4 regions of the Saccharibacillus brassicae genome follow, and region 1 is predicted to be linked to each of the others. Evidence: predicted binding sites of a transcription regulator. Region 1 holds the regulator's gene; each other region holds the start of a gene.
What was found. Region 1 encodes LexA, which represses DNA repair genes until DNA is damaged. Its sites were predicted from a motif close to CGAACATATGTTCG; they were not measured.
Positions count from the first base shown of each region.

Region 2: FFV09_RS18735 (YhjD family protein) is a predicted target of LexA. The motif match lies at 1,977-1,990, and genes of this name have one in related genera.
Region 3: addB (helicase-exonuclease AddAB subunit AddB) is a predicted target of LexA. The motif match lies at 4,249-4,262, and genes of this name have one in related genera.
Region 4: FFV09_RS11760 (sigma-70 RNA polymerase sigma factor region 4 domain-containing protein) is a predicted target of LexA. The motif match lies at 1,806-1,819, and genes of this name have one in related genera.

Region 1 covers NZ_CP041217.1:5,423,572-5,429,554, reverse strand. The annotation lists gene coaA (type I pantothenate kinase) at 1-275, shown strand, start outside; gene FFV09_RS22715 (D-alanyl-D-alanine carboxypeptidase family protein) at 383-1,285, shown strand; gene FFV09_RS22710 (hypothetical protein) at 1,397-1,789, shown strand; gene FFV09_RS23920 (hypothetical protein) at 1,731-1,907, opposite strand; gene lexA (transcriptional repressor LexA) at 2,060-2,686, opposite strand; gene FFV09_RS22700 (LysM peptidoglycan-binding domain-containing protein) at 2,989-3,390, shown strand; gene FFV09_RS22695 (DUF896 domain-containing protein) at 3,537-3,740, shown strand; gene FFV09_RS22690 (hypothetical protein) at 3,892-4,422, shown strand; gene FFV09_RS22685 (HAD family hydrolase) at 4,486-5,295, shown strand; gene rnz (ribonuclease Z) at 5,456-5,983, shown strand, end outside.
Region 2 covers NZ_CP041217.1:4,495,122-4,501,104, reverse strand. The annotation lists gene FFV09_RS18745 (PAS domain S-box protein) at 1-1,629, opposite strand, end outside; tRNA gene FFV09_RS18740 (tRNA-Leu) at 1,790-1,873, opposite strand; gene FFV09_RS18735 (YhjD family protein) at 2,037-2,528, shown strand; gene FFV09_RS24240 (hypothetical protein) at 2,703-2,984, opposite strand; gene FFV09_RS18725 (hypothetical protein) at 3,120-3,449, opposite strand; gene FFV09_RS18720 (xanthine phosphoribosyltransferase) at 3,541-4,113, opposite strand; gene FFV09_RS18715 (glycosyltransferase family 4 protein) at 4,228-5,370, opposite strand; gene FFV09_RS18710 (pseudouridine synthase) at 5,451-5,983, opposite strand, start outside.
Region 3 covers NZ_CP041217.1:768,703-774,685, reverse strand. The annotation lists gene FFV09_RS03065 (16S rRNA (uracil(1498)-N(3))-methyltransferase) at 81-842, shown strand; gene mtaB (tRNA (N(6)-L-threonylcarbamoyladenosine(37)-C(2))-methylthiotransferase MtaB) at 845-2,188, shown strand; gene FFV09_RS03055 (NUDIX hydrolase) at 2,316-2,747, shown strand; gene FFV09_RS03050 (class I SAM-dependent rRNA methyltransferase) at 2,791-4,140, shown strand; gene addB (helicase-exonuclease AddAB subunit AddB) at 4,348-5,983, shown strand, end outside.
Region 4 covers NZ_CP041217.1:2,806,809-2,812,791, forward strand. The annotation lists gene FFV09_RS11745 (hypothetical protein) at 344-1,111, shown strand; gene FFV09_RS11750 (iron-sulfur cluster biosynthesis family protein) at 1,135-1,464, shown strand; gene FFV09_RS11755 (hypothetical protein) at 1,569-1,748, opposite strand; gene FFV09_RS11760 (sigma-70 RNA polymerase sigma factor region 4 domain-containing protein) at 1,885-2,226, shown strand; gene FFV09_RS11765 (lysozyme) at 2,708-3,310, shown strand; gene FFV09_RS11770 (hypothetical protein) at 3,363-3,959, opposite strand; gene FFV09_RS11775 (AraC family transcriptional regulator) at 4,553-5,983, shown strand, end outside.

The sequences.
Region 1 (5,983 bases):
TCTATATCGACGCCGAGGAGCAAGAAATCCGCAACTGGTACATCGATCGCTTTTTGCTGCTGCACCGGACCGCGTTTCGCGATCCGTCTTCGTATTTTCACCGCTATGCGGAGTTGACAGAGCGCGAAGCGGTCGAGCGCGCGACGAATATTTGGGAGACGATCAACCTGCTCAATTTGAACGAGAATATTTTGCCGACGCGCGGCCGGGCCGACCTGGTGCTGAGCAAAGGGCCGGACCATCAGATTCACCGCGTGTTTTTAAAAGATTTGTAGGACGGGGTATGAAAAAGAGAGTCGAAATAACGAAGGGGGAGTTTGTTTTGCCGCTGTTTACGTATAAAAAGAGCCGATCGGGTGCCGTTCGTTCCAAACGAGGAGCGATGTTGTCGGCGGTACTGGCGCTTGCGATCGGAGGGAGCACCGCTGCGGCCGAGCCGGCGCAGGCGTCGCCTGCCGGGGAGACGAGTGTCGCTTCGCGATCTGCGTCGTCGCTGTTGTCGGCGTCGAATCTTACGAGCGGCCTCTACAGTTCGAACGCGATCCTGATCGATTTGAACAACGGGCAGATGCGGATGAAAAAAAATATCAACCAAAAGGTCTATCCCGCTTCAATGACCAAGATGATGACGGTGCTCGTGGCGCTCGAAGGCTTGCCGGACAAACAGAAGAAAATTACGCTGCCGGCGTCTATTTTTCCCGCGCTCAAAAAAGAAGGCGCTTCGATGGCCGGCTTCCTGCCGGGCGAAAAAGTGAAAGGAATCGATCTGCTCTACGGGTCGATGCTGCCTTCCGGGGCGGACGCTTCGATGGGACTGGCCTACGCGGTGGCAGGGTCGGAAGCGGCATTTGTCAAAAAGATGAATCAAAAAGCGAAAAAGCTGGGCATGACGCATACACATTTCGCCAACGTGACCGGTCTGCACGATCCGAACCATTATACGACCGTCAAAGACATGTCGATCCTGCTGCGGGCCGGACTCAAAAACGCCACGTTCCGCAAACTGATCACGACGGAGAAACATGCGATCGGCGCGACCAACAGCCATCCGAACGGACTAACCGTGCGCAGCACGCTGTCCGAGAGCGCTCCGACGCTGCAGTTCAAAGGCGGCAAAATTTTGGGCGGCAAAACGGGCTATACCCGGGCGGCAGGGCTGTGCCTGGCGTCGCTTGCGGTCAAAAACGGCAGATCGTACATTCTCGTCACTGCGGGAGCGGACGGAACGCCGTGGACGAAGCCTTACCATATCCTCGACGCGCTGAACGTCTACCCGAAGCTGTGAATTTGGAGTGGAAAAAGAACGCGTGTTCGCTTATAATACAAACATACGTTCCGATCGGTTGTGAGGGAACTGCCTGATGCGATTCGATCGAGGGGCCGGGAGGGTGTGTTTGTGGACATGAATGGACTGGAGTTGAAAGTTCTTGGCATTTTGCGCCGTCATCGCTGGGGCGCTTTCCGTTGGTTGTCGATGGCGCGATTGATCCGCCGCAGCGGCGGGGCTTTTCGCGAAGTTACGATTGCGCTGATCAATCTCGAACAGGCCGCCTATATCCGTTGGCTCGACAAGTCATCGATGCAGCATATCGTGCTGCTGCGCAAAGCGTACGAACGGCCGAAGACGCCGCCGCCGAGATTCGGCACTTCGGCGGCGGACACGCGCAAGCTGCCCCGCCCGCCCGGGAATCGGACGCAGCGGGCGCTGCCTCAACCGACAGGTTCGACGGTCAAGCGCCGTCCGACAGGGACAGAGCCACCAGAGCGGCGAAGACAAGCAGCAGACTGATCAGCGCCGCGCCGAAGTAGATCCGAACCTGCCGCGGGCGGCGGCGGTAGACGGCAATGCCGCCAAGCACCGCGGATACCGCGAACAGTAGAAAAGAAACAGTCATCAGATCGGCCATGACGATCCTCCTTAAATGAGATGGAATTTGAACGGGAACCTCTTAAGCGGGAAACTCTTATTCGCAAGCCGCCCATATCGCACAAAAAAACTCCTCCGATTTCGGGGGAGTTTTCTAGTTGGAGCGGTAAAGGTCGGATGATCCTCCCAGACTCAATGGAAGTTACGGAACAAACCGACGACTTTGCCAAGAATCGTCACGTGTGTCAAGCGAAGCGGTTCGTAAGTCGGGTTCTCCGGCTGAAGGCGAATATGATCCTTCTCCTTGTAGAACGTTTTGACCGTCGCTTCGTCTTCTTCGGTCATCGCCACCACGATATCGCCGTTATTGGCCGTCTGCTGCTGGCGTACGACGACGTAGTCGCCGCTGTTGATGCCGGCTTCGATCATGCTGTCTCCGATGACCGACAGCATGAACACCTGATCGTCGCCGACCATCGTCTGCGGAAGCGGGAAATAATCTTCGATGTTCTCGGTTGCCGTGATCGGCACGCCGGCCGTGACTTTGCCGACGACCGGAACGCGCCGGATCGTCGAGGCGAACAGGTTGCCCGTATCCGACTCTTCCAGACCGAGCAGCTCGATCGCGCGAGGCTTTGTCGGGTCGCGGCGGATCAGCCCTTTTTTCTCCAGGCGGTCCAGGTGTCCGTGTACCGTCGAGCTGGAAGCGAGTCCTACCGCTTCGCCAATCTCGCGAACGGAAGGCGGGTACCCTTTGGATTTGACTTCAGTACGGATAAATTCCAAAATGGCCTGTTGGCGTATGGATATCTTCGACATATCGTATCAACCCCATCCATTAATCTATAGTAGTGTCATTCAAGTTATGAGCATCCGAAACATGCGAACAGACGGTCGAATGCTATACGCGCAAATTATAGCATAGAACTTCCGTTCGTACAAACGTAAGTTCGAAAGTAAGCGTTCTTTTTGCAAACGGGCGTTCGGGCTCGCTTTTTGGACCGCATAAAAAGGGGAACAAATTTTCCCGAACAAGCGTTCCAAAAACTATTGCCTGAAACGTATGTTCGTGCTATATTAATTCACAGAAGGCAGAACAAACGTTTGGGAGAGTGTGTAAGATGCCAAAATATACGACGTATAAGAGCATTTACGAGACGGCCGGCACGCCAACCGAGTCGCGCGGCGGCAGACCCGTTTCCAGCTTGTCTTTTTTACATAATCGGAAGTTTCCCGCTTATCGGCGAAGCGGAAGTACGACCGCCAAAGCGCGTCTGCTGCTGTTTGTCCTGATCGGATTGTTCGCGGGCACCGGAGTCGTGCACGCGTTCCAAAACGACAAGCCGGCAGCGGAAGTCAGCACGGTCATCGTCTCGCCGGGCGATACGCTGTGGTCGATCGCCGAGAGCCGCAAGCCGGCAGGCGCGGACACCCGTATTTTTATCGCCGGCATCCAACAGAAGAACGGATTGAGCGGCAGCGAGATCCACGCGGGTGACGAACTGATTCTTCCGAATTTCTGATCGTCGCTCGCCAGGTTGCGAAGCGCGCGGGAACGCCGATCGACGCACCTGATCCAAACGCAGGAGCTTGCAGGGCTATCGCCTTGACAAGCTCTTTTTTTCATGTGAAAGTATATAGAAGCAAGGTGATTAAGGAGGGGTTACGTATGGATATCGATATTTTGGTAGGCCGGATCAACGAACTGGCCCGTAAACATAAAGCCGAAGGCTTGACCGAAGAAGAAGCGCAGGAACGCGCGCAGCTTCGCGAAGTGTATCTCGGCAACGTTCGGCGCAATTTCCGGCAGGAACTCGATACGATCAAATGGGTCGACGAAGAAGAGCCGGGCAGCGATTCGAAGCTGCACTGATTTTTTTGCGGATGAGGTCTCGCTAGCGCGTACCTGCTCCGCAAGCGCTTTACCGGAACGGAAACGGCTCGCCGGTTCGCGGAAAAGGGAGTGCCGCGAACCGGCGGGTTTTTCTTATATATAGAGTGACTTATTTTAAGGGGGAAAACGCATGTCCCGTTCGTGGGAGAGACAGGTTCGCAAAAATCAGCAAAAAACGAATACGTACAGGCAAAAATCGGGTCAGGAACGAATCGGCGGGTCGGGCACTTCAAGCCAGTCGTTCGATACGTTCAAAGGCCGGAACTATATGTTCCCGGTGTTCCTGCTGGTCATCGCCCTTTTCCTGACGGCCATTACGATTTCGGCCCAAATGTCGGGCGTCGAAGAAGCGTCGGGCTCGTCGTACTGGTTCATCATCGTAATGTATCTCATCTTGGCGGTCATCATGTTCCTGCGCCGGCCTTTCCTGCGTATCGGCAAAGACCGGATGAGCACGATTCGCTTCAACCGCGAGCGCACGATCATGGCCGGCGATATCGCCAAGTTCCGGATCGAAAAAGGCTACGTCACGGTAGAAACCAAAGGCAAAGGCGCCAACTGGATTTTCTCGCGCTTCCTTAAAATGTTCAAAACGGACGAGATTGCTGCGCGCGTGACGGAATTCGCCGAGCAGCACCAGATTCCGGTCGAGAAGAAGTAAGCGAGCCGTTGAATCGGGCTTTGCCGGGAAGTAGACCATACAGGAAGAGTGAGGGGACGACACATGACGGTGAACAATGAGGTTAAAGCGGTAATTTTCGATCTGGACGATACGCTGCTTTGGGACGAGCGCAGCATTCGGGAATCTTTTGCGGCCGTGGCCGAAGAAGCGGCTCGCCGCACGGGAATCGACGCGCAGGCGTTCGAAGAAGCGGTGCGCGGACGTGCACGCGAACTGTACGCCGGCTACGACACCTACCCTTTTACCCAGATGATCGGCATCAATCCGTTCGAAGGACTCTGGGCGAATTTTGACAAAGGCGAACAGCCGGAATTCCGCAAGCTGCAGGAGATCGCTCCGGCGTACCGCAAAGAAGCTTGGCGCCTCGGGCTGGCGGATCTGGGCATCGAAGACGAAGCGCTTGCGCTCGAGTTGTCCGACAGGTTCGCGGCCGAACGCCGCAGCCGTCCCCACGTCTATGAAGAAACGTACGAAGTGCTCGACGCGCTCAAAGGCGAAGTCAAGCTGCTGCTGCTGACGAACGGCTGTCCGTCGCTGCAGCAGGAGAAGCTCGACGGCGTTCCGCAGCTCGTGCCTTACTTCGACCATATCGTCATTTCCGGTACGTTCGGCAAAGGCAAACCCGATCCGGCGATTTTCCGCCATGCGCTGAGCCTGCTCGGCGTGGAGCCGGAAGAAGCGCTGATGGTCGGCGACAAGCAGAGCACGGATATCCGCGGAGCGCTGGACACGGGCATTCCGTCGGTCTGGATCAATCGCGGAGGTCGTCCGCCCCATTCCGGCATCGTGCCTGTGCATCAGATCGAATCCCTGCGCGACCTGCCTCAGCTGGCCGGAATCCGCGTTTCCTGAGAAATCGGCGATACGGTGTTCCGTCCGCCCGCTGCGGCGGGCGGGCTTTTTTTCGCCTGTTTGCAAGTCTGACGCCGCCCGGCGGTCACGATTACCCCGATCGGTATTCGGGTATGTAATGATCATTTAGAATATGGAAGCAGAAAGGAGGAGTGCGGCTGTGGAACTTTATTTTCTCGGGACCAATGCGGGACTGCCCACCACGCAGCGAAACGTCACTTCCGTCGCGCTCCGCATGCTGGAGGAACGGCGTTCGTCCTGGCTGTTCGACTGCGGCGAAGCGACCCAGCACCAGATTTTGCATTCGCCGCTCAAGCTGAGCCGTTTGGAAAAAATATTTATTACGCATATGCACGGCGACCATGTATTCGGCCTGCCGGGGCTGCTGTCCAGCCGCTCCTCGCAGGAAGGTTCGCCTCCGCTGACCGTATACGGCCCTCAAGGGCTGAAGCAGTTTCTCGAAGTGACGCTTGGCGCGACGCAGAGCCGGGTGACGTTCGGGCTGGACATCGTGGAGCATGCCGGCGGCTTGATTTTCGAAGACGAGCAGATCAAGGTTGAAGCGGCGGCGCTGGAACACCGGATCGAGAGCTATGGCTACCGCATGACGGAAAAAGATCGCCCGGGCAGCCTGAACATGGAGCTTTTGCGGGAATGGGGCGTGCGTCCGGGGCCGGAATACGGTAAG
Region 2 (5,983 bases), 930 kb from region 1:
CTTGGAAAAGTCGAGGATGTCATTGACGATCCCGAGCAGCGAATCGCCGCTGCGGCGGATCACTTCCACGTACTCGCGCTGTTCGTCGTTCAATCCGTCGGTCTCCAGCAGCAGCTGCGTCAGCGCGATGACCCCGTTCATCGGCGTGCGGATCTCGTGGCTCATCACCGCCAGAAATTCGCTTTTGGCCTGGTTCATCTCTTCGGCCGTCTGCTTCTCGATCAACAGCCGCTTGTGTTCGGTAATGTCTTTGGCCAAAACGTAGCAGCCGACGCGTTCGCCGCCGACGATGATCGGAGCGGTCGAAGTCAGCACTTCGGACTCGCTTCCGTCGGCGCGCCGGATCCGGATCGAAGGATGGACGGTCTCGTCGCCGATCGCCGCTTCGCGCAAAATGTCTTCCAGCGTCCCTTCGGACATCCACTCGGCGAACAGACGGCCGATCATGTCTTCGGTCTTCAATCCCGTCAGGTTCTGCGCCGCCGGATTCGTGTTGATGACCCGCCCTTCCCGATCGATCGAAAAGACGGCGTCGTGGTTATGCTTCTTCAGCGACGTGTACCGTTCGATCGACTCCCGCAGCCGGCGATCCGAATTGCGGAAATCGGTAATGTCGCGATAGATGATCGCGCAGCCCGCCGGCTTGTCGGCGTCGCCGAGCGCGAACGAGGTCAGCAGCAGGTCGAGCGGTTCGCCGATCCGGGTTCGGGCCGTCGCTTCGATCTGCCTGGCCCGGCCGATCCCGATGCCCGACTCCTCCGCCGCCTCTTTGACGGACGGCAGGTCCAGCCAATGGTCCGTCACGCCGTGCAGGCCGATCCGTTCCCGCAGCTGCCGTTCGCCGCGCCCGACGAATTCCGCGGCGGGCCAGCCGAATATCCGCTCGAAAGCTTCGTTGACTTTGACCAGCCGGCCCTCTTCGTCGAACAACGCGACCGGATCGAGATTGTTCGCGATAATCCGCTCCAACTGCCGGGCGCTCGCTTCCAAACGCTCCTGTGCGTCGAGTTGGAGCTCTTCCTGTTCGCGCTGCGCGGACAACGAAGGAAACAAAGCGCCGGCGCTCCGGCCGGACAGATCCGTGTCGGAGAGCTCGTCGTCGGTCATGATATAGTCATGGCTTCTCAGCAGCTTGATCTGAAGCGCGGCGCTGAGCGAGCCGCTGCGGTAAGCGCACACCGACAGCAACCCGGCATTGTGCACCGTCCGTTCGGACAGTTCTTCGAAATGTTCCAGTTCGCTCTCGACGCTGTGCTCGCTGTCCCAGGCGATTTGCGCCCACGTCCGCATACCGCCCGTGTTCCCTTCGTAAGGCGCCAGCAGTTCCCCGGAATGCTTCACGACCGTTTTGTAATCGAAGCTGCCGTGCGAAGCGTAGAACTCGTCCGCGTCCACGTAGACGATCCGCGCCCGTTCTTCTTCGCTCAGCGCCGGCTCCGCGAGTGCCCGAATAGACCCGAGCTGCTCTTGGTGGTCGATCATAATCGTCAACCCGCCGCCCTGTGCGCCCGAGACCGCATAGGCGGCCGCATTGCGCGCATACTGGTCGGCATCGTCGTACAAATATAAAATATGTCCGCCCGCAGACACATTGACCATCCGGTTCAGTTCCATGATGCGTTCACTCATTGTGTCCTCCGCGATTTGTGTAAAATTTTAGTTTCTTCTATTATACGACAAAGGAATCGACGAAAGACGACGAAATCCTCTGCCAGCCTGTTAAAAATACGCATAAAAAAAGACCCGAATCCTCTGCCGAAGCATTGAATACGGGTCTCGTCCTTAGTGATGCGGTCGAGAGGACTCGAACCTCCACGGGGGTTAGCCCACACGGACCTGAACCGTGCGCGTCTGCCAATTCCGCCACGACCGCTCATTCACATTGTCGCCTGCTAGCAGCGACAAGATAGATCATAGCATGCCCCCGCCGCGCAAGTCAATCTTTTTCAAAAAAAGATCCGGTGTTCGCTTGCGCCCGTACATACGTTCGGTTATAATAAAAACAGAACATAAGTTCCTACAAGGTGGTGAAGCGCATGACCGCTGTACAGACGACGCGCGACGAACTTTCGCTGATCAAGAGCTATCTGCTGCTGACGCATATTCTAAAAGTTTTCGAGAACGATGCCAAGAAACTGGAGTCCGACTCCCCGATGCAGGCTTCTCCTTTATATACCGAAATGATTCGCGGCGCTTCCCGATGCGCGGCCGTGCTGCTGTCCGGCGTACGGAAAGAATTCAAGAAACGCCATATCCGGATCTGCGAAGTCAGACATACCGAACGCGGCGTCGATACCGATTACCTCTGCCGGGGACTGCACGGCACGCTGCATATCGACGACGAGCCTTTCCGGCGCGAATCCGACCTCAGAATGCGGGCGTATATGGGTCTGGAAGTCGCTCCGATCGTGACCGATTCCGGCCGTCAATCCGCGCCGCCGGTCCGCCCCTACAGCGGACGCCCCGCTGCCGGAAGCAGCAGCCCGAACCCGGCTTCCCGTCCGCCTCACACCGGAAGATACGCGTAAATTTGTCCCCCTCTCTCCCCTGAGCCGGTCTCCAGCGCCTCCCCCGGCATGCGGACGGCCCACCGGGATTCATATATTCATATCAGATTTGCATCACGCATCATTGAATAAAGCCCGCTATATCCGGTACGTACCGGATACGGCGGGCTTTTTCGATTGGCTTATTCCGCTGTCTTATTCCGACACGTCCGGCCGGGGCTCGGCAGCAGCGTCTGCCGGGTTCCCGGAACTTGCGGAATCTTCGGCCAGCAGGTCGATCCGTTCTTCTTTGGAAGGCTGGATGACGTAATTGCGATCGAGCTTGACGACGTTGCGGTTGGGACGCCGGATCAGCACCTGCTTATCGTCCCAGGCCACGACGATGCCGCGAATATCGTTTTCTTTGAGACCGTCGCGCACGACCCGGACTTTTTCGCCGGAGATCCGAAATGCGTTTAATTGTTCGTCGCTGAGCATGGTGATGCCTCCTTCGGTATGGGGGTGGACAATCGGCAAAACGGCCGCCAATCGAAAAATCCCGCTCGCGCAGCAGGCGCGAACGGGACGGTCTGAAGAGCGGCGTGACAATCTCGGAATCGGACGGAATCGATGTTAACGCTGGGCGTGTTCTTTCGAATCCGTATTCTCGAACCAGAAGTCGAGCACTTTGGCCGACATGACGCGCTGTTCGATATATTCGACCTGCTGCGGCGTGAACTCTTCTCTCCACGGGAAAGACAGTTCTTCGCACAGATCGGCAAGCGTAAGAAGTTCGGACCACGCTACGTATCGCTTGTACCAGAAAAATTGCGGATGTTCGATCATATAGGGATAAAGGTCATCAAATTCCGTATGCTTGCAGTCGAGTGCTCGCTCGAAATGCACCTTGGCCTCGTTGACTTTTTTGATGAAAAATTCGCTGTTTACCGCTTGATCGCTCATTTTACTCTTCCTCCTCTCCCTACTTACCATACATTATACGTAACATTATCGGAGGGGTAAAGCGGGAAGTTTAGCTTTTGTCCAAATTCCCTCAGTCCGCAAAAACGACTCCGTCTTCGCCCAGCGACTGGATACGCACGAGCGATTCCACCCGGATTCCCTGGTCCCGCAGACTCTGCGCGCCGGACTGGAAACATTTTTCCACGACGATGCCCGCGCCCACGAGCGTCGCTTCACCCGAATGGATAATCTTGACGAGGCCGCGCGCGGCGTCGCCGTTCGCGATAATGTCGTCAATCAACAAAATCCGGTCTTCTTTTTTAATAAACCGTTTGGGCAGCATCAAATCGGTGACGATTCCTTTTGTAAAAGAAGGCACGCGTTCCACGTAGGAATCCGGGTCGGCCAGCAGCGTTTTTTTGCGGCGCGCGAACACCATCGGCACGCCAAGCTCCAACGCGACGGCAAAAGCGACCGCGATACCGGACGATTCCACCGTAACGACTTTGGTCACCTGCTCCGAAGCGAAGCGCGACGCGAAAGCCCGCCCCATGTCCATCGTCAGGGCCGGATCGACCTGATGATTCAAGATCGCGTCCAGCTTCAGCACCTGCTGCGAGGCGATTACGCCTTCGCTTTTGATCCGTTCTTTTAACTCTTCCACAGCCTCAATCCTCCCGATTCGGCATTTTCACGCGTTTTCGTAAAAATAGCATTTTGTTTATCTTTTTTCAAGGTCACGCGTCATGTCATCCCTGTATCCGCCCGGCGAAGTCCGTTACAAACTGCGGCTGCCGCGGCCTTCGTAACTGAGGTACATGCGCTTGAGTTCGATCGCCGCCCGGTCGAGCGAATAATGCGATTTGGCTTTTTCGCAGGCGGTCCGGGCCAGTTCGTAGCGGTAGGCCGGATCGCCGATCACCTGCTCCAGCGCGTCGGCCAGCGCCGCCGGATCGTCCGGCGGAACGAGCAGCCCGTTCACGCCGTGCTCGATCTGCTCGGGCACGCCGCCGACGCTCGTTCCGACGAGCGCCAGGCAGCAGAGCGCCGCTTCGGCGAACACCGAACCGAACGCTTCCGCCCGCGAAGGCAGCACGAAAATATCGAAAAACGGCATAAACTCTTCCGGATGAAGCGTATACCCATAGAAAATCGTATTATCGTACACGCCCAAGTCCTGCGCCAACCGTTCCAGCTCTTCGCGCGACGGCCCGTCGCCGATCACGTGCAGCACGTACGGACAATCCCGCTCCTTGAGCAGCGCGCAAGCCTGCAGCAGCACGTCCAGCCCTTTGGCGGGTACGAGGCGGCAGACCGTCATCAGCTGCGGTAATTCGTTCTCGTGCGGCACCGGCTTGAAGCGGCGTTCGTCGTACCCGTTCGGCATGATGCGAATCCGGTCGGCATGCTCGATATGCGGAGCCATGTACCGGCGGAACGCTTCGGACACCGTGATCAGCCGATCGGTTCTGGCTTCAAGCTCGCGATAGATCGACAGCAGGAAACGATGTTCCGGACTGCCTTCTTCGATCTTGCCGTTCAGGATCAGCTCGCGCTCGTAACTGGAGTGGATCGTTTGCAGCACCGGCGTATCCGGAAAAGCCGTCTTCATCGCAAGCGCGGCGATCGGATGGTGCGCATGGATCAGATCATACGGCTTTTGCAGCCGCAGCCGCGTCCACCACAAATAATCGCGGTACGTTTGCATATATTTTTGCACGATCGGACGGTCCGCGTACTGCGTCCAATCGAAAGTTTCGAACACAATGTCTTCTCGTCCTTTGCCCCGAATACGCTTGGGCAGCGAGAACACTTCCATCTCCCAGCGGGCCGAAGAAAACTTCTCCTGCAGATGCGGGATCATCGATGATACGCCCCCCGGCTGTTCGGGCGGAAAAAATAATGCTTGCAGCAATCTCACAGCCAGTCTCCCCTTCCGCCTCGCACGTTCTTTCTCCTGATGATAGCCCACAAGGGAGCCAAAGGTAAAGGGCAGGCGAGCTATTCCCTGCGCAGCGATCTCAGTTCGTCGTCGCTCAGTTCGCGATATTCGCCCGGCGCGAGCGCCGGATCGAGCTGCAGCGGTCCCATCGAGATCCGCTTGAGGAAGACCACTTTTTTGCCGACCGCTTCGAACATGCGCTTGACCTGGTGGAACTTGCCTTCCATAATCGTCAGCCGGATATCGGCATGCTCTTCGCCTTCGAGTTCGTAGCGGCGTACAATCTCAAGTTCGGCCGGCATCGTCTCGTATCCGTCGTCCAGCGTGACGCCGGCTGCGAAAGCGGCCCCGTCGGCTGCGTCGACCGCGCCGAGCACGACCGCTTCGTACGTCTTGGGCACGTGTTTGCGCGGGGACAGCAGTTCGTGCGCCAGCTGGCCGTCGTTCGTCAGCAGCAGCAGTCCTTCGGTGTCCTTGTCCAGCCGGCCGACCGGAAACGGCTCGAACGCCGCATATTCGGCGTCCAGCAGGTCGATAACGGTGCGGTCGTATTTGTCTTCGGTCGCGGAGACGACATCCTGCGGCTTGTTGA
Region 3 (5,983 bases), 960 kb from region 1:
TTCGCTATGTCCACTGGTCAGCGGCGGGCAAATTGTGTATGATGGAATTTGGTCAAAAACGGAAGAGAAGTGGATGAGACATGCAGAGATATTTTGTGGAAAAAGAGCAGTTTGAACAGGATAAAGTTCGTATCGTCGGCGAAGACGCGCGCCATATCGGCAAAGTGATGCGCGGTCGGCCGGGAGACCCGATCATCGTCTGCGACGGGCGGGAACGCCTCGTGCTGGCCGAACTCGAAACGGTCGAGCAGGGCGAAGTGATTGCGTCCGTGCTGGAAGAGATCGCGGAGAAAAGCGAAGCCCGTTTCCGCGTCAGCATCGCCCAGAGTCTGCCCAAGGGAGACAAGCTGGAGACGGTGATCCAAAAGTGTACGGAGATCGGCGCGGCGGCGTTCGTGCCGTTCCTGTCGGAGCGCACCGTGGTGCAGTACGACGCGAAGAAGGAAGAGAAACGGCTGCAGCGCTGGAGCAAGATCGCCAAGGAAGCGGCCGAGCAGAGCCATCGCAGCCGGATTCCGGGCGTGCTTCAGCCGCTGACCTACAAGCAGCTGCTCAAGACGTTCGAAGCGTACGACCTCGTCTTATTTTGCTATGAAAAAGAAAACGGACAACAGCTGCGGGATCTCGTGCGCCCGTTTGCGGAAGGACGGCCGGAAGGCGCGGCGAACATTCTCGTCGTCGTCGGCCCCGAAGGCGGGTTCTCCGAGCGCGAAGCGGACGAAGCGTCCGCGGCGGGCGCCAAAGTCGCCGGTCTGGGCAAACGCATCCTGAGAGCGGAGACGGCCGGGATGACCGCGCTGTCTTGCATTCTGTACGAGTCCGGAGAAATGGGAGGAATTTAACGATGCCATCGGTCGCTTTTTATACGCTGGGCTGCAAAGTCAATTTCTATGATACGGAAGCCATCTGGCAGCTGTTCAAAAAAGAAGGGTACGAACAGGTGGAGTTCGATCAGACGGCGGACGTCTACCTGATCAATACATGTACGGTCACGAATACCGGCGACAAGAAAAGCCGCCAGATTATTCGCCGCGCCGTGCGCCGCAATCCGAACGCGATCGTCGCGGTGACAGGCTGCTACGCGCAGACGTCCGCGGCCGAAATTTTGGAAATTCCCGGCGTCGATCTCGTCATCGGCACCCAGGACCGCGAGAAGATCCTGCCGCTCGTCGACGAGATCAAAGCCAAGCGCGAGCCGATCAACGCCGTGCGCAATATCATGAAGACGCGCACGTTCGAAGAACTCGACGTGCCGAGCTTCAACGGCCATACGCGCGCGTTTCTCAAAATCCAGGAAGGCTGCAACAATTTTTGCACCTTCTGCATCATCCCGTGGTCGCGCGGACTGTCCCGCAGCCGCGATCCGCAAAGCGTGCTGAACCAGGCGCGCCAGCTGGTCGCCGCCGGGTACAAAGAAATCGTGCTGACGGGTATCCATACGGGCGGCTACGGCGACGATATGGACCAGTACCGCCTGTCCGACCTGATGGAAGAACTGGACAAGGTCGAAGGACTGGAGCGGATACGCATCAGTTCGATCGAAGCGAGCCAGATCGACGACAAGATGCTGGATGTGCTGAAGCGGTCGACCAAAATGTGCCGCCATTTCCATATTCCGCTGCAGGCGGGCGACGATTCGGTACTCAAACGGATGCGCCGCAAGTATACGGTCGCCGAGTTTGCCGAGAAGATCGCGCGTATCCGCGAGACGATGCCGGACGTGGCGATCACGACCGACGTAATCGTCGGCTTCCCGGGCGAGACCGAAGAAATGTACCAAAACGGCTATACGTTCATGCAGCAGATCGGATTCTCGGAAATGCACGTTTTCCCGTATTCGCAGCGTACCGGCACGCCGGCCGCGCGGATGGAAGACCAGGTGGACGACGAGGTCAAAAACGCGCGCGTTCACGAACTGATCCAGCTGTCGGAACGCATGCAGCTTGAATACGCGGAGAAGTTCGTCGGCCAGGTCGTCGACGTCATTCCCGAGAAAAACGAAAAAGGACTGTATCCGCAAGGCTGGGTTGCCGGACACAGCGACAACTACCTGACCGTCCTGTTCGAAGGTTCGCAAGAACTGCAGGGCAAACTGTGCCGGGTCAAGATTACCGAAGCGGGCGCGAACGAATGCCGCGGCCAGCTGCTGCGCGTTCTGGACGAAGTCCAGGCGGCGTCGGTATCCTGAGCACGATCCGAATGATGTCCGGCGCGCAGCCGGGCGGAAGCGGGAGACAGGCAGCAGGGGACTTCGCCGACAGCCGCGGAGTCCTTTTGTTTGCGGGACGGTCAAGCACGGACGAGGAGAGAAGACGGTGAGCAGAACGGAAATATCGGCGGGCGGCGTCGTATATCGCAGAGAAAGCGGAAAGCTTCAGATCCAACTCATTCAGGACCGCTACGGCAAAGTCTCGCTCGCCAAAGGCAAGCGCGAAGTCGGCGAGACGCCGCGGGAAGCGGCCCTGCGCGAAATTCGCGAAGAGACCGGAATCGAAGGGCGGATCGTGGAGCTCGTGGACATCATCCGCTACCAATACGAGAACGAAAAATACGGGCTGGTCGACAAGGAAGTCCGGTATTACCTGGTCGAAGCGCTCGGCGGACAGCTGAGAGCGCAGCAGGAAGAAATTCGGGGCGTCGAGTGGTTTTCCCCGGAAGAAGCGCTGATCCTGCACAAAAAATCGGGGTACGAAAACAACCACCCGATTCTGAGATCGGCTATGCAAATGCTCGGCCTGAAGCTGTAAGCGCGGCAGACAGGCAAGAGCGGCAATTTGAGGAGGAACGAATTTGGCAAAAGTCATACTGGACAAAAACCGGAAAAAGCGTCTTGAAGAAGGCCATCCGTGGATTTATAAAAGCGAGATCGCCGGTACGGAAGGCGCCATAACGCCGGGCGATCTGGTCGAAGTGACCGATCACCGCGGCAAGCCGCTCGGCACGGGCTATTACAACGAAAATTCGCAGATCACGGTCCGGCTGCTGTCGCACGGCGTCGTCGAAGAGATGGACGAGCGCTTTTTCGCGTCGCGTTTCCGGGACTGCCTGCGCCACCGCGACCGGTTCGTCGGCGGCGACGCATATCGCCTCGTCTACGGGGAAGCCGACTTCCTGCCGGGACTGATCGTGGACCGCTTCGCGGACATTCTCGTCGTGCAGATTCTGACACTCGGCATGGACCGCCGGCGAGACGAAATCGTCAGCGCGCTGGTCGAAGTGCTGTCTCCGGCCGGCATTTACGAGCGCAGCGACGTATCGGTGCGCCTGCTGGAAGGACTGGAAGAAACGACAGGCGTGCTGTATGGCGAATGTCCGCGCCACGTGACCGTATCCGAGAACGGGCTGAAGCTCAAAGTCGATATCGAGCAGGGGCAGAAGACCGGTTATTTCTTCGATCAACGGGAGAACCGCGCTTCGATCGCTCCGCTCATGACCGGCTGGGGAGAGCGCAGCGGCATCGAACTGCAGGACGTGGAAGGCACGCGCCGTCCCGTCAACAAAAACGGCAAAGTCGTCGATTTCCCGTATTGGGACGGTGCGACGGTGCTGGAATGCTTCTCGCACACGGGCAGCTTCACGCTGCATGCCTGCGCCTACGGAGCCAAAAAAGTAACGTGCCTCGACATTTCGGCGCATGCGATCGAAAGCGCGCGGGAGAACGTCAGCCTGAACGGCTTCGACGATCGGGTCGAGTTCGTCGTGGCGGACGCGTTCGATTATCTGCGCGAAAACGTCAAAGGGCTTGAAGAGCGCAAACGCCGCTCCGAAGGCACGTCCAAAGTCGATACGTCGGTTCCGATGCCGGCCGGCGGCGGACGCAGCTGGGACGTCGTTATCCTCGATCCGCCGGCGTTCGCCAAAGCGCGCGCGGCCGTCAAAGGCGCGGTGCGCGGCTACAAGGACATCAATCTGCACGGCATGAAGCTGGTCAGCGAAGGCGGTTATCTGGTGACGGCGAGCTGCTCGTACCACATGAAGCCGGATCTGTTTCTGGACACGATCCACGAAGCGGCGCGCGATGCGGGCAAAACGCTGCGCCTGATCGAATGGCAGGCGGCCGGCAAAGACCATCCGCAGCTGCTCGGCGTCGAAGAAGGCCATTATTTGAAGTTCGCGATTTTTGAAGTGCGCAGCCGGTAAACGTCCGATCCGCGTTCGGTTCGATTTATTCAAAAGGTAGCCCGGGCAGGGCCCGCGTTTCGCTGTCGGCGAAACGCGGGCTTTTTGCGCAGGGCGGCAAAAGGGTTCGGAACGTTTGTTCCCGTTTTCTGTTTTTCTGCCGCGCGATGCGGTATACTATAAGAAGAAGCTGAATACGAGATTGCAGAACAAGGAGGCCGTCGGCCGATGACTTTACAGATTAGGCTCGGACGTTCCGGAAGCGGCAAAACCAGCCGGATTCTGGACGAGATTCGCGCGAAAATGCAACAAGACCCGCTGGGCCCGCCGCTGCTGCTGATCGTGCCGGAACAGTCGACGTTCCAGACGGAATACGCGCTGTTTGCCGGCAAGGAAGGCGGGGGAAGCCTGCGTGCCCAGGTGCTCAGTTTCCACCGCCTCGCGTACCGCGTCATGCAGGAGACGGGCGGTTCCGCGCTGACGGCGATCGGCGACGAAGGCAAGCGGATGCTGCTGTACCGGCTGCTCCGGGAGCGCCGCGGCGATCTGCGGCTGTTCGGCGCGTCGAGCGAGCAGCCGGGATTTATCGCCAAATTGAACGATTTGTACACGGAACTGAAACGGTACAAAATCGATTCGGCCGTGCTGGAGCAGCATATGCAGGACCTCGTGTCGGCCGGCCATTCGCCGCTGCTGCGCGAGAAGCTCGAAGACGCGCTGCCGGTATACCGGGATTTTGAGAGCAAGCTGTCCGAGTTGTACGTCGATTCGGAAGATACGCTGATCCGCCTGGCGGAGCAGTTGGGGGAATCGTCGCTCGTGCGCGGGGCGCAGGTATGGATCGACGGATTTTACGGATTCACACCGCGCGAATACGAAGTGATCGCGGGGCTGCTCGGGACGGCGGAGTCCGTCGTGTGTTCGCTGACGCTCGACCGGCCGTACGACGGCGGGGAACGACCGGACGACCTGGATCTGTTCCACCAGACCGCTTCGACTTACCGGAAGCTGTGCAAGCTGGCCGAAGGCGCGGGAAGCGGCTGCGAGACGGTAGAAGCCGAAGCGGGTTCGCTGCCGCGCTTCGCGGGCAGCCCGCTGCTGGCCGCGCTGGAAGAACAGCTGCGCGGCGGCCGGCGCGGAGCGCGGGAAGTCGGCGAACGCGAACGGCTGAACGCCGACGGGGAAGCTGCGATCACGCTGCACGCCGCCAACGATCGCCGGGCGGAAGCCGACGCGGCGGCGCGGGAGATGCTGCGCCTGTCGCGGGAGCATGGGGCGCGTTATCGGGACATGGCCGTTTTCGTGCGTAATTTGGACGATTACGAGTCGGTGCTGGCGCCGGTGTTCGAAGAATACGGCATTCCGGTGTTCACCGACCGCCGCAAAAACGTGCTGCATCATCCGCTCGCCGAATTCGTGCGCGGCGCGCTTGACGTCGTGCAGTACCGCTGGCGGTACGAAGACGTTTTCCGCTGCGTGAAGACCGACCTGCTGCTGCCGGAAGAGCGGGAAGGCGGTATTTCGCGCGACGATATGGACCGCCTGGAGAACTTCGTGCTGGCGTCGGGCATACGCGGCACGCGCTGGACGGACGGTCGGCCGTGGCGCGACGCGCCCAAAATGTCGCTCGACGACGAAGGACGTCCGGTAGTGGAAGAAGAAGCCGCGGAATCGGCGGCGCGCATGGAGCGGCTCGAAGCGTGCCGCGACCGCATCACGGCGCCTCTGGCCGCGTTCGAACGCGAACTGAACCGGGCGGGTACGGCCCGGGAAATGTGCGAAGCCGTCTACCGGATGCTGGACGCGGCCGAAGCGCCGCAGCGTCTCGACCGGATGGCGCACGTCTCGGCGCAGCAGGGCGATC
Region 4 (5,983 bases), 2.6 Mb from region 1:
AATCAATGAAACGATATGCCTCCGAGAGCCTGGAATATATCTTAGCTCGAGGACGGAACAACTAGCAAAAGCAATTGTGATTACTAGAAGAATCCAAGCAAAAGGGCGATTAACGAAAACGAGAATAACAATTGCAAGTAGGGGCGAACCAATGATCGTCCACTTATATAAAGGATAACCCGTTGTATCTGACATATACTTTTTGGTTTTACAAATCTTTTTACTAAGAAAAAAGTGAGAAAAACCAAAAACAGCGAGCGTGAGAAAAAATAAAGATACACTTTCCATAACATTCACCTGCTTTTTTTTAAAACATCTTACTATGAAGAGGTGGAATTTACAAATGCATAGCAAATTAGAGGATAGTTTTACACAGATACCAAATAACAGCCAACACCAAAGAACTGAAAATGGAAGACTCAAATATCAAATCAGTGCAGCCGCTGCGGCAGTCCTGTTCGCTGCGGGTCTGATTTTCCTCAATCAACTTCAGACTGGCCCGGCCCCAAGTTCGACTCCGACTCCGCACAAGCCGGCGGCCCAAGGAGGGTCTTTCCAATCCGCAAGCATCGCTGTTTCTTACCGTTCCCTTCAAGAACTGACGGCTTCTGCCGATCTGATCGCCGAAGTCGAGATTACCGGCACCCGCAGCAAGGGATCCGGCGATCACTTTCTCGGCTATACGGCCGCGGCGGTAGACGTGACCGAGGCCAATTCCAATGTTCAAGAGATCGTTATCTACGGGGCTTCTCCGCCGGAAGAACAAGAAGGCGTTTGGAGCGAGGACCGGGTTTCTTTTGAAATCGGAGCCAAGCATCTTCTGTTTTTGAAAAAAGGAAAAGATCCTTCAAATAACTCGCTATATCGCGTATCCGGCGTCTATCAGGGGATCTTTAACGTAGAGAACGGCACGGTCAACGCGTTGGATTCGGGTTACGGAGCCGAATTAGCCGCAGCTGCCGATGAAAGTTCGGATCCTGCGTCGGCCGCAGGCGAAAATTATATGCCTGGAGAAAGCGTAGCGGACTTCACAGCGAAAATCCGCCGGATTCAAGAGGGCCTGAATAAACAAGCGGCCTTCACACCTGACACCACCCTCCAAAACGGGTAAAGTAACAGCAGGAGGGATGTACCATGCGCATTCAAATGGACGAATATACGACAGGCAAACTTCAGGAAAAGCTCGGTGGACGTCCCGGCAGTCTCCGGCTCATCTACGATACGATCAACTGCGGCTGTAACGGCATCGTGACGATCCAGATCGCGGACAAGCCGTGGGACACGGACGTGAAGGTCGAAGCGGAAGACTTCGAATTCTGGACCGACCGCCAGCAGGAGCAGCAGTTCGATCCGGTCATGAAGCTTGAAGCGGATCGCAGCTACCCGTCATTCAAGCTGTCCAGCGACGGATCGGTGTTCAGCCGGGATCTGAGGATTACGGATCTGCGCGTTCAGCCGGTTTGAGTGAAAAGAGACAGGAAGCATTCCCGGTTTAGTTTTAGTACTCAAAAGAAATTAAAAACAGGGAAAAAGCCGCCTCCAATGTTTTTGGAAAGCGGCTTTTTCTTTTAACTTAATGTTGAGTCATCTTTTTTTTCTCGGATAGAAATTGTGAGTTCATGCAATGACTTATCTAATTTCTCGAATTTTTCTTCGAAGTTTTTCAATACATATCTTAATAACATAAGACTCAATGCAACAGGAAATCCTACATTTGTTACAGCCGATAACATTTCTTCTATAGTCATTTGAATCCCTCCTTATAAACAAAGAAAATTTTAGAGGATAAAAACAACCTGAAAAAACAAACGAACGTTCCTTATTAGGTTGTAAAATCTCCCATAAATACTCCATAGTATATATAGACGAAGAAGGAGGAATAATATGCCATCTAATTTGGTAATTGAAGAGTATCGCAAAAAGTTAAGGCAAGCAGCTTGGCGGCTGCAGTACTATGAAAGAAAACGGTTGAGAAATGAACTTGTTTTTGACTATATTCAAAAAGAAACACATGGGGTTGATCCTACAAACCTCATTGAAGAAATGGGTTTACATGAAGCTATTCAACTCATTCCGTACCCGCAGGGCAGAGCCATCATTTATGAACTCTTTGTAAATGATAAAACGGAAAAGGAACTAGCTAAAGAAATGCAGGTGACTCAACAGGCGGTGAGCAAGTGGAAGAGAAAGTCCCTGAAATATCTTTGTCAGACACTGAGTTCTTAATCTTGCTTCAGCGAGTTAAACACCATGATCAAGAAGCTACTTTAGAAATCATTGAAGCATTCGATGGGGAGATTAAACGTTTAGCAAAGTATATGCGCCTTAATCAGGAGGACGCGGTACAAACTTTAATTACAGAGCTAATAGCCATCCTTCAATCTGAATGATCATTAAATATAGAAAGGCAGCGGCTTAATTGAGCAGCTGCCTTTATTGTTTATCTATCTAAAAAACTTCAACTTGCTCGTGTCACTATTTTGAATATATATAAAGGCTTCTTTTGCAAAATGTCTTTCGGATTGTGCCCATATTATTATATTGTAAAAGTTTATTTCTAGGCGATTAATGGTTGGTTGTAATAAGTGATTCCTCTCTCCTTTATAGATGAGAAGGCAATACGGCATTACAGAGCACTTGGGAATGGGGCTCTGTCTATGATTCCCCCTATTGTTTTTCTACAAATATAAGATCGGGAGTGACTATTATGGCAAATCAATCTTTGGGTACAAGTGGAACGACCCTTATCAAATCGCATGAGGGATTTTCTTTGAAGTTTTACGCAGATCCTTCTGGGTATCCAACAGTTGGTTGGGGACATTTGATTACAAAAAATAAAACGTATAGCAGAAACAAAACCGGGAATCCCAATGACTCTCTTCTGACGCAAGCACAAGCAAATGCGTTGACTCACTCGTTGAATCTGAATTATACGTCTCCTATTTCTCGAACGCAGGCCAATACGTTTTTTGCCAAGGATACAGCAAAAGCAGTAGCTGCAGTCAATAACTTGGACTTGCCTGCAGGCTGTAAGTTTTCGCAATCCCAGTTCGATGCGTTAGTCTCGCTTGCGTTTAATGGCGGTCCCGGCGTGTTGGTAAGCGAGGATGTGCAAGCGATGCTGGCCCACAAGCAGATCTATCCTACTTTTTCGGGTCCGATTTCCTCAACGGAAATCACAACTTGTTCGAAGCTGGTCAGCAAAGCCTTCTCCTATGATCGAAATCTTCAACGCAGACGAAATGAAGAAGCGGCTTTGTTCTGTAAGAATGCGCGGTATACGCATCAATATCCCGTATACACCCTGTAATTTAATCAATCTACAGTACAAAAAGGGTCAGCTATTGGGCTGACCCTTTTACTTAGTTAACCTTTTTTAGCTCAAAAATAGTTGCTTCTGATAACAAGATAAGTCTGTCGTTATTAATAATAAAAAAACTTAAACTTACAGGTATATGCATTTTCGTTGAAGGATCAGATATAGTTATTACTTTTGTCTTATCATTCATATTCCAGTTTGGAATATCAATCTTATATGTTCGATAAAAAGAGTCTGCGTCCTCAAAGTTATCCATAAGTCTGTATAAGGGGTCTTTTAGTTCGTATTGATAATCTTTTTCGTTTTTAAGTCCTTTTGATGAAAAATAGTCTTTTTCAATTACAAGTTGATCTCCGATAAACTTTTGACCGGTAGGATATTTAGAAGCATCATTATAGGAATTTGCAAACCCTAACAATTTCTCAACCTTCCAAGTTCCGTAGAAATATTTTTCGGTTGCACTGTCCAGTGTGATGATTTTTGGATCAACGTCCTCTGACGTCTCTGTTGATGCAGGAACTTCTTTTGTGTCAGACTTGGCTGCAGGGGAAGTGGACGGGGTCGACGTCGTTTCGGTATGTTCACAAGCTGTTGTTAATATTGACACGACCATCACACAAGCTAATAATATTTTTCTCATCTACTACCCTCCTGGTTTATATTTTTGATAGTATGAGTTTCTAGAAGCTGCTTCTGTTAAAAAATGGTTCGTTATATAACTATTAAAGAATATCATTCGAAAGAGTCTCAGTTCAATTACATTCCAGGTTACAATATTGATAATACTTCGGATGTAATTTTTTTCTATGTAATTAGTTCACTAAATTATAAAGGAATGATTTTGATGAAGAAAAAGTATTTATTGGGACTATTTTTAGTAGGAAGAAGCCTATTTTTTGAAAGTGGAAAATGAGAACGGTAAGATGATTAAAAAATTTAAAGTTGATCTTGCCAAAGACCGACGTACGCCTACCGGCGCCGTGTCGGTCTTTTTGCGAGTGTATTTTATCGACCCTTGTACTCTTTCGGCCGAATTCAGAGATGATCTTGACCTGAATCTTTCTTAAATCTGCAAAAAACGCAATAAAGCGAATAAACAAAGAATCATTCCGTGGACAAACCAGACCCCGATAAATTAATATATGAGGGAGTCATTAACAAATTTAATTTTGTAAGCGTTACCAAATAGTTAATTAAGTGTCGTTTTCGTCAAAAAAGATCGGAGGGGTTATCTTGAAACGTTTCCCGATGACGCTGCAGCTGGCCTGCATTTTGTTCATCGTCATGGTCATTCCGGCCAGCATTCTCACGTGGTACAGCGGCGAGCAGAGCCTGCGGAGTTCGCAGCGCGAAGTGGCGGAATCGTCGCTTGCCGAGCTTGTCGCCAGCCGCCGGCTGAACGAGAGCGCGCTGAACAGCCTGTCGCAGGATACGGTCCGCCTGTCCGCCACGGGCACGTTCGACCGGATTCGTGCGTTCCCGACGTACGACGCGCTGAGCGCGGATTACGGCAATATCAGCCGCGCGATGGCGGTGATGCGCGAGCTGACCAACCTGAACCGGCGGGCGGAAGGGGTCTATTCGTCCTTTTTCTATCTGGAAGATTCGGATTACGTCGTCTCGACAGACCGCAGCATTACCCGGCTGAGCCGGTACGAGCCGCTCGATTGGATCGAACAGGCGCTCAAGGACCAGCAGGGCATCGGCGGCGTGTGGTATCCGCGCACGCTGGCGTCGGGCGTTCCGGTCGTCTCGTACGTACTGCCGCTCAGCCGGCTGTCGACGACAACGCGGGGCACGATCGTCGTCAATTTGCGCGAAAGCCAGCTGGAAAATTATTTGTCGTCGTCGAACGCGGCGAATACGGATTACGCCCTGATCGACGCGGCAGGGACGGTCGTCTCGCACGGAGACAAAAGCCGGCTGCTGACGGACGCTTCCGGGCTGCCTTTTTACGGCGAGCTGGCGGGCGAAGCGGCCCGGGAAGGCTACGCCTTTCGGCAGACGGCCGGCGGCGAACGGGTACTGTACGCCTGGACGCAGTCGGAGCCGTTCGGCTGGACGCATCTGAGCACGTATTCCGTGCAGGAGATGCTCACCCGGACGCACGCCCAGCAGCGGGGCATTATCCTGCTGACCGTCGTCGTGATCTTCGTCGGCACGTTCGCCACGCTGTTTCTCGCCGCCTGGCTGTCGAGGCCCGCGCGCGAACTGGTGCGGAAGTTCAATCTGCGCGGCTATCTGGACATTCCCGGGCAGAACGAGTTCGCGTTTTTGGACACCGCTTTTCGCCGGATGCAGGGCGAGGAATCGAAGCTGCACGAGCTGCTGCGCGAACGCGAGCGCGACACGCGCAGCCTGACCGTCCAGCGTCTGCTGCGGGGCGAAGCGCACGGTCCACTCGGCGATCTTTTCCCGTATCCGCATTTTCTCGTGGCTTCGATCTCGATCGACGGTTACCGGGGCTACGTGAGCAAGCATAACTCGGAGACGCGCAGCTACCATCGGCATCTGCTGTCTACCGCCTGCGACGGTCTGTTCGAACAAGGTCCGGCCGCCTACTTTTTGTACCGGGGCGACGGGTATTTCGCGCTGGTCGTGAACGACCGGGCGAAAGAAGGCGACGAGCGTCATGCCGAACTTCATGCGAGACTCGAACAAGTG